Regions from separate parts of the Halanaerobium hydrogeniformans genome, predicted to be linked through region 1. Evidence: riboswitches for the same ligand, from Rfam matches in the RefSeq annotation. Region 1 holds a riboswitch; the other holds the start of a gene.

Evidence for each region. A riboswitch is a leader RNA that binds a small molecule or an ion and turns the genes downstream of it on or off. The one in region 1 is predicted to bind cobalamin.
Region 2: linked by a shared signal. The riboswitch ahead of HALSA_RS01375 (alcohol dehydrogenase catalytic domain-containing protein) and the one ahead of HALSA_RS12695 (ribonucleoside triphosphate reductase) in region 1 are both predicted to bind cobalamin.

The regions. Positions count from the first base shown of each region.
Region 1 covers NC_014654.1:2,453,670-2,458,491, reverse strand. The annotation lists gene HALSA_RS11480 (DUF445 family protein) at 1-2,068, shown strand, start outside; cobalamin riboswitch at 2,187-2,374, shown strand; gene HALSA_RS12695 (ribonucleoside triphosphate reductase) at 2,563-4,822, shown strand, end outside.
Region 2 covers NC_014654.1:322,507-327,328, reverse strand. The annotation lists gene HALSA_RS01385 (hypothetical protein) at 1-29, opposite strand, end outside; gene trpD (anthranilate phosphoribosyltransferase) at 42-1,154, opposite strand; gene HALSA_RS01375 (alcohol dehydrogenase catalytic domain-containing protein) at 1,154-2,203, opposite strand; cobalamin riboswitch at 2,303-2,534, opposite strand; gene aroC (chorismate synthase) at 2,630-3,727, opposite strand; gene HALSA_RS01365 (hypothetical protein) at 3,730-4,059, opposite strand; gene HALSA_RS01360 (branched-chain amino acid aminotransferase) at 4,099-4,822, opposite strand, start outside.

The DNA of each region.
Region 1 (4,822 bases):
TTCTAAAGATAAAAAAAATATTCTTAAACTAACTGATGAGCTATGTGCTTTTTTATACAATTATCTACCAGAAATAGTTGAAGGGAGTATAGCTCAAACAGCTTCTGCAAATCTTAATCAACTTTCTGATCAGGAAGTACAAAAAGCAATTGAGGAATTCATGGGTAAAGAACTGAAACCTATCACTTATTTAGGAGCTTTACTTGGGGCTGCAGCTGGAATGATATTCAACCTAACAGGTGTTGAGGCTGCTTTGATGGCTGCATCTCCAGTTTGGGTTGATTATGTATCTTCTGCTGTTTTATATGGTGGAGTTGGTTGGTTGACAAATGTATTAGCTATTTGGATGATTTTTAACCCCTATCAGGAAAAATATATTGCTTCTTTTAAAATGCCTTTTACCCCAGGAGTAGTGGCTAAAAATAGAAATAGATTTGCTGATTCTATGGGATCTTTTGTAGAAAAAGAACTTCTTAAGGCAAACTCTGCTGCAGAATTGTTAGAAAATAATAGGGCTAAAATAACCGATAAAGGATTGCAGTATTTTAAAGAGCAGGATTATCGGCTTTTGTTCAGCCTGTTAAAAAACAAGGATAGTTTAATAGCAGAACAGTTAATTAATTTTTCGCTTGAGCAAATTCCTAAAGCCAAAGGAAACGCAGATTTGCAAAAATATATCAATACAAAGCTTGCTAATGTTCTAGAAAATGAAATTAAAATTATCAGTTTAGAGGAAAAAAGCCTTGAATTCTTAAATAAAAAGGAAGAAAATATTAATTTTTCCACTGCTCAGATAGGACAGGATATTTTTTCATTAGAGAAAGTATCTACTGCTTTGGCAGGGGAATATACTTTGAGTTTAAGCTCTCATCGTTTTAAAGAAATTATCAGTGATAAAAAGATTTTTCCTTTTGCCAAATATCTTGTCCCACAACTTTTTGGAACTGATTTAAAGCTAGATTTAAATGATCTTATTTTTTCTTATTTACAAGAAAATAAAGATGATCTCTTTGGAACAGCCACAGAGTTTTTATATAAAGAGGAAGAGAATATTTTGCAGAAACTAAAATTTAAAAAAGATGAGTTAATAGAGTTTGAGAAAGCTAAAAAAGGTGGGATTCTTAAAAACACTCTTATCTCTGGAGCAATATTAATGGCTGATTTGGATGGCTTTATTGATGCAGTTGGGAAAAGAATTTTTAATCATTATTTGCCAGCATTCTTTGCAGAAGAAGATGAAAATATAAAAAATGATTTAGAAAGCTATCTAAAAGATCTCGAGCAGAAAAGCTTTGAGAGTTTAAGCAGCTTTGATTTTTCATCTTCAGCAACTTATTTCTTTAATTCTGCTAAAGGTGAAGATTTTTTAAATACATTTATATTTTTAAATGAGACTGAAATAGAAAAACTTAGTCAAGCTTTGCTTAAAGGTGAAGAAAAAGAGCTATTTAATTTTAATTTTGAAGTAAACAAAATTGAATTAGAAAAATTTATAAAAAATCAATTCAGCCTTGAACAAAAATTAAAACTTTTAGTTGATCTAAAAAATATTTTTTCAGATCAAAAAATAAAAAATCAATTTAAATACCTGATTAATAATAATCAATTTGTAAAAGCAGAAAAAACATGGCTTAATTTTACTGAGAATTTAAATTTTGCAGAAAGAAATTTTATATCATCTCAATCAATAAATGAAATTATAGATAACTTGAGTGCAATTTTGGAAAAAGAAGAAACGCTCGAAAGCATAGCTGAAGAAACAATAGCTTTAGTGTCTGATTTCATAAGTCATTTACAAAAGGAAATGGACAGAGAAAGTTTAAATTATTTATTAGAACTATTTTTGCAGAGTGGAATAGATAGTTTAATTGTTAATTCTGAAAAAATTGTTGAGAGCTTAGAATTAAAAGAATTAACTTCTGCTGAAATAAGAAAAATGGATCCTGCTGAAATTGAAAGCACTTTTAATAGTTTTGCCGGCCATTATTTTAATCAATTAAAACAATATGGATGGTTTGGAGGAATTTTTGGTGTACTTCAATTATTGTTAAGGTCATTTATCTTATAATTTTTTAAAAAAGCAAACTTAATTTGCTTTTTAGATAACAAATATTATAAGATATAGATAAGTTGGAAGAAATTTTAGGAAATTACTAACAATTAAAAATTTAATATTATTAAATATAGGTTGTAATTATTGTTTTGGTGTTTAAAACGAAAATTAATAATTGCATTAAAATGGGAAAGAGGTTAAAGTCCTCTGCGGTCCCGCCGCCGTAAGGTTTAAAAAAAGACTGTTATCTCACTGGGAAACCGGGAAGAGGGTCTGCTTTGCAAACCAAGCCGGAAGACCTGCCATATTTAATCACCAGATACTCACGGGATATGAGAGGGGTGAAAGATAATTAAATTCAGTTTTGCTCTTATGACTCCCTTGCGATATTTTTCGGAAGGGATTTTCTTTTTTGTTTTTGACGCAGGAAATATTAATTCTGTCAAGAATAAGTAAATATTACAGTCATTGTAAACAAATGTTTATTTTATAAATAGGGGGATATAAGGATGGCCTTAAAATATGTAAAAAAGAGAAACGGCAAAAAAGTAGATTTTAATTCTGATAAAATTAAAGCTGCAGTAATTAAAGCAGCAGAAGCTGTAGAAAGCAATAATGATAAAATTGGAGATGAAATTTGTTCAGAAGTTATTTCTTATCTTAAAATATTTTTCAAAGATGGCGGGATAGTTGAGGTTGAACAAATTCAAGATCTAGTAGAAAAAGTATTAATAGAAAAAGGTTATGCCGATGTTGCAAAAGCATACATACTTTATCGAGAGCAGCACTCTAAACTTCGTGATACCAAAAAACTATTTGCAGATGCTGTAAATATTATGGATAATTATTTAGATCGAAGTGACTGGAAAGTTAATGAAAATTCTAATATGAGCTATTCTCTGCAGGGCTTAAATAATTTTATTGCTTCAGAGGTAACAGGTCAGTACTGGTTGCAGCAAATTTATTCAGATGAAATAGAGAAATTACATAAAGACGGTGATTTGCATGTTCATGATTTAGGAAACCTGAGTGTCTATTGCTGTGGATGGGATTTAGAAGATCTTTTACGGACAGGTTTTCGAGGTGTACCAACAAAAATTGAAAGTTCTCCACCCAGGCATCTTCAGACAGCTTTAGGCCAAATCACAAATTTTTATTATACGCTCCAGGGCGAGGCTGCAGGGGCAATGGCTTTTTCAAATTTTGACACCTATCTGGCACCATTTATCGCTTATGATAATCTTAATTATGAAGAAGTTAAACAAATAATGCAGGAATTTTTATTCAATATGAACGTCCCTACCCGGGTTGGATTTCAGACTCCTTTTACAAATATTACTATGGATCTTGAAGTACCTAATTATTTAAAAGAACAGTCAGTAATTATAGGAGGAGAATATAAATCAAAAACATACGGAGAATTCCAGGAGGAAATGGATAAGTTTAACCGTGCTTTTGCGGAAGTGATGATGGATGGTGATGCAAAAGGCAGAATGTTTTCTTTCCCTATTCCTACCTATAATATTACAGATGATTTTGATTGGAATAATCCGGTGCTTGATCCCGTTTGGGAGATGACTGCAAAATTTGGAATTCCCTATTTTTCCAACTTTATCAATTCAGATATGAATCCCGAAGATGCTCGTTCTATGTGTTGTCGATTACGTCTTGACAATAAAGAGCTGCGCAAAAGAGGGGGAGGTTTATTTGGCGCTAATCCTATGACAGGAAGTATAGGAGTGGTTACTTTAAATATGCCAAGAATTGGATATTTGGCGGCAGATAAAGCTGATTTTATCAATCGTGTCTATAGATTAATGGATATTTCTAAAGACAGTCTTGAAATCAAAAGAAAAGTACTTGAAAATCTTACAGAACAGGGGTTATATCCATATTCTAAATTTTATTTAAGAGATGTTAAAAAACGTTTTGATGAATACTGGAAAAATCATTTCAACACAATAGGATTAAATGGAATGAATGAGGCTCTACTTAATTTTATGGATAAAGATATAGCTTCCCAGGATGGACAAAAGTTTGCTTTAGAAGTGATGGATGCAATGCGGGATAAACTACAGGAATATCAGGAAAAAACTGATAATTTATATAATCTAGAAGCTACTCCTGCTGAGGGAACAGCATATAGGTTTGCCAGACTTGATAAAGAAAAATTTGGTGACAGCATTATTTCTGCAAATGAGGACAGGGTAATTAACGAAGGTGCAGATCCTTATTATACAAACTCTACTCAGTTACCTGTAAATTTGACAGATGATATATTTACTGCCCTTGAATTACAGGATGAACTGCAGTCTAAATATACAGGAGGCTGTATTGAGAAAGGAAATAAGGTTTTAACTGATAAAGGATTAATGAAAATAGAAGAGATCGTTAAAAATTATGAAAATTTAAAGCCTATTATGGCCTTAAGTTATAATGAAGAGTATCATAGATCAGAATGGGATTTAATTACTGATGCAGTTGCCATAGATGTTAGCAGACATGATAAAATTAGAATTAAAGCTGAAAAAGATCTTGATATTACTACAAGTGACTGGCATCCATTTTTTGTGTTGGAGCCTATAACAGAAAAAAAGGTAGCTTTAGCAAATTTAAAATCTGCAGATGATAATGAAATCTTAGTTAAAGATATCGACAATAAATTATTTTTAAGTGGAGAAAACCTAGATAAAAAATATAAGATTACAGAAAAAAGAGCAGATCAGTTAAAAAAGGGAGATTATATATTACAAAATCACTATAACATTT
Region 2 (4,822 bases), 480 kb from region 1:
TGTTCAGATTTTAGAGCATAGAGCTGCATTATTTACCTCCTTTAGATTTTTGCCAATAATCTATCCAGCTTTTTTAATCCCTTTTCAGGCTCTGAATTCTGCACCTGAACCCATTTTTTAAGCTTATTAATTGCTTTACCTGAGTTAATGATCTCTTTGGCTGCCTCATAGGCAGTTTTAAGCTGATCATGATAATCCATTAGATAAAAGATCAGAGCTGTATTGAGGGCTATAATATCTGAGCGGGCCTTTTCTCCCCCACCTTTTAATACTTTAATCAGCTCTAAAGCCTCACTTTGCCTATCCTGGCAGGGAAGAATATCTTTGCTACTTGCTTTTTCTATCCCCAGACTTCGTGGATCAATGGAGTACTCTTTGAGCTGACCTGTTTCATCAATTTCAACCAGATGATTTCTGCCCAGAGTTGAGGCTTCATCCATCCCGCTTATTCCATCTTCTGCTAAACCATGAACTACTATGGCCTTTTTATAACCTATTTTGTGCATGACTTTTGCTACCGGTTTTAATAGCTCTCTGCTGTATACTCCCCGAACCCCATATTTCGGATAAACAGGGTTCGCTAAAGAAGCTGCAATATTTAAAGTTGTGCCAAAGGAAATTCTGGCAAGTATCCTGCCTAAAGCCGTAGGGTGTATTTTAGAGTCCATACCATTTAAGACTCCAATTCCAACTTCTTCGATGCTTTTTACTATAAGTTCTGGGGCACACTCAACTCCAACCCCTAATTCTTCTAAAATATCGATTGTACCACAGTTAGAAGTGATCGCTCTTGAACCATGCCGGGCCATGTTTACACCTCCAGCTGCTGCAACGATTGAGGCAGCAGTACTGATATTAAAAGTATTTAGCTTATCCATTCCTGTCCCACAATTTTCTACTAAAGGCTGTTCCAGCTGAGGAGTTAATTTGATGGTATCTAAATTATAGATTGCATCCCAGCTTCCAGCTATTTCCTCTACCGTTTCTCCCTTTGCTTTTAATGCAGCTAAAAAAGCTCCCTGCTGCATTTCTGATTGTTGGTCTAAAAGCACTTGAGTAAAAAGTCCTTCCATCTCTGCTCGGGAAAAATCCTTTCCTTCGATTAATCCACTTATACTTTGGCCAAACTGCTTGCTGTTTACTACTTCATTCATCATCCATTTCCTCCTTCATTTTCTTTGATGATAACTTTGATTGTTTCTTTATTTCTTGCTTTTTCTACACCTTTAAAAATTTCGTTTAATGAAATTTGATCTGTTATCAATTTTTTTACTGCTATTTTTTGCTTAGCCATCAGCTTTAAAGCTTTTTTATTCTGTTTAACAGTACAGCCATAAGCTCCAATTAAAGCCATTTCACCATAATGAAATAAGTTGCCATCGATCTCTAAGTTTTCTTTGCCATCAGCAAAACCCGAAAACAATAAGATCTTACCCCGCTTATTTAATAATCCTGTTAAAGAATGATCAACACTTACATGACTTGATGCCAAAACTATCAAATCAACCCCCCGGCCATCAGTCGCTTTATTTACGATATCATGCCATGCCTTTTCTTCAACATTAATCAAAGAATCAAGCTCTAGAGAAGCTGCAAAGTCCAGCCGTTTAGCTAATTTATCGGCTAGGATTATCTTTTTTGCCCCATAACTTTTAGCCAGCATTGCCTTTAAACAACCGATAGGACCTGCTCCAATTATTAAAACACTCTCATTTTCAGTAAATTGAGCCAGTTCCAATCCATTAATACAGCAGGCTAATGGTTCGGCAAAAACCGCTTCAGAAAAACTTAAGTTATCAGGAATTATATTTAAAACTCCAGCTTTGATGGCTTTCTCTGGAATAGCTATGTACTCCCTAAAACCACCATCTACAGTAAATCCAAAGATCTCAATCTCCTGACAGTGGTTTGTAATCCCCTGCTGACAAAAATAACATTCCCCACAGACTATACCTGGTGCTATTTGAACTCTATCTCCTTTATTAAATTCTTTAGTTTCACTTTCAACTATAATCCCTGTGATCTCATGGCCTAAAACTCTGGGGTAAGTGAGTGCTTTATGGCCTTTATCGATCATTTTTAAATCAGCACCGCAGAGTCCACTTGCCACTACTTTAATTAAAACACCACCTGGTACAATTTTTGGTCTGGGCAGATCTCTTAGTTCTAATTGTTTTTTTTCGTTTAATATTGCTGCCTGCATAATTGGCCTCCTCATCTAGTTTAGTTATTAAAATCAAAAAAAGTCCACAACTCCCTTAAGGAGCTGTGAACTTTTCCATAATTCACTAGCAATTTAAATAAACTGCAGATTAAATAGGCAGGTTTCCTGGCTCACGACCTTAACCTTTCACCTTCCCCGATTATTTTAATAATCAAGTGGTAATTGAAAGACCCTTTTATCGCTTACAGTGGCGGGACCGCACTGTCACAAGCAGCACTCAGCTTTAACTCATGCAGATTTCCCTTTTAAAGCAGTCAACTTAAAAATTTTCTTTTTGAATTAACCGCTCACCCATTTAATTATATTTAATTTTTAATCAAAAATTCCTAATCTAAAAAAATATTATCATAATTTAAAAACTATTACAACAACTTTTAAATAATTTCTAGCAATTAAGTTGAGATTCTAAAAGACCTTTTTAATATATTCCAGTCTAGTTGTCATCTGTTTTAAAAGTAAATCAACCAGGGTCAAAGCTGTCATAGCTTCCACCACAACAACAGCTCTCGGTACTATTACCGGATCATGACGACCGTGGATATTCAATTCAATATTTTCTCCAGCTTTGTTGACCGTCGATTGTGTTTTCTCTATTGACGGAGTAGCTTTAACCGCAGCTCTTAAAACTATTTCACTACCATCAGTTATCCCACCTAAAGTACCACCGGCATTGTTCGTCAGCTTGCTTATTTCTTGATCCTCATCGTACTGATAAAAGTCATTGTGCTGATGACCTGTCATCTCAGCAGCTTTAAAACCACTCCCAATCTCAACACCTTTTACCGCTCCAATCGACATGATTGCCCTGGCCAGTAGAGCATCACTTTTATCAAAAACAGGCTCTCCCAGTCCCTCTGGAATGTTTTCAACCCTGCATTCAATGGTTCCACCTGAGGAATTATTATCTTCCATCAGCTCTGTTAAGTATTTTTCGGCTTTTTTGGCGGCTTTCTGATCAGGCATATAGAGAAAATTATCCAGCCTGGTTTCAATCTTTGTGTTCTCGGGATCGATCTTCACCGGACCTATAGAGGCAGTATATGCCCTGATTTTAACTCCCAGTTCCGCCAGCACTTTCCTGGCAACAGCTCCTGCTGCTACCCTGGCTGCTGTTTCTCTGCCTGAAGCCCGACCACTACCCCGGTAATCTCTAAAACCATATTTTAGATCATAGCTATAATCAGAGTGTCCGGGTCGATAAACATCTTTAAGCTTTGTGTAATCTTTGGAACGCTGATTTTTATTATATATTATAAGAGAAATCGGGGTGCCTGTTGTTTTAGCTTTGAATACCCCTGATAAGATTTCTACCTTATCTCCTTCTTTTCTTGGGGTTGTAAAAGGAGATTGCCCGGGTTTTCTCCTATCTAAATCAGACTGTATATCTTCTTCATTCAATTCCAGGCCGGCGGGACAGCCATCTATAACTACACCAAGGCCTTTGCCATGAGATTCACCCCAGGTTGAAATTTTAAACAAATCACCTAATACTGAACCTGACATCTTTAAACACCACCAAATCTATTTATGATAGCCTTAAGACTATCAAGAAGTTTTTCACTCAGTTCTTCAATTTCAATAATACCCCTTGCCACTGCAGAAGCTACTACCATATCTAGTTGGCCGTCATTATTATAGCGTTTGAAAATAGCCCTCGAGATTTTGACATGATAGATGTAGATCTCATGGTCTAATTCAAAGACATTCATTTTTTTATCTTCCCATTCTTTAAATTTCTCCTGCAGATCTGAAAGTTCATTTTCCAGTTCCCTTTTGTGGGCTATTTTTGCTAGTTGCCTGATTTCTTTTTTTAAATCTTTACTATAATTCTGCATCTTTTTCTCCTTTTAGCATCATTATTTTAATATCTCTGCTTAAACAATCTTCCTGATCCAGCCTTCAGGTGCTTCAATATCTCCCAACTGGATTTGAGTTAGTGTATCATAGAGCTTTTTAGTAACCTCTCCCATTTCTTCCATACCACTTGGGAAGGTGATCTCTTTATCCTCATTAACCACTTTTCCGACCGGTGAGATAACTGCTGCAGTACCACAAACTCCACATTCTGCAAATTCCTCTAATTCTTCGAACTTTACAGGCCGCTCGCTTACCTTTAGACCAAGCCTATTTTCAGCTATATAAAGGATTGATCTCTTTGTTATGGAAGGAAGAATAGTTTCTGACTTTGGTGTAACAATCTCCTTATCCTTTGTTACAAAGATGAAGTTAGCTCCACCTGTTTCTTCGACAAATGTTCTAGTTTCAGCATCTAAATACATATTTTCATCAAAACCATTTTCATGTGCTTCAATATGGGCCCTTAAGCTCATAGCATAATTTAAGCCTGCTTTTATATTACCTGTACCCCTGGGAGCTGCTCTATCATATTCACTTACACAGAGGGTTAAAGGATTGACTCCTCCTTTAAAATAGGGGCCAACTGGAGTTCCAAAAAGCCTGAATTGATATCCTTCAGCAGGCTCAATACTGATCACAGGTTTTGAAGCAAAAATAAAGGGACGTAGATATAATGCTGCCCCTGTTCCATAGGGTGGAACCCATTCAGCATTAGCCTCTACAACCAGATCAACCGCCTCC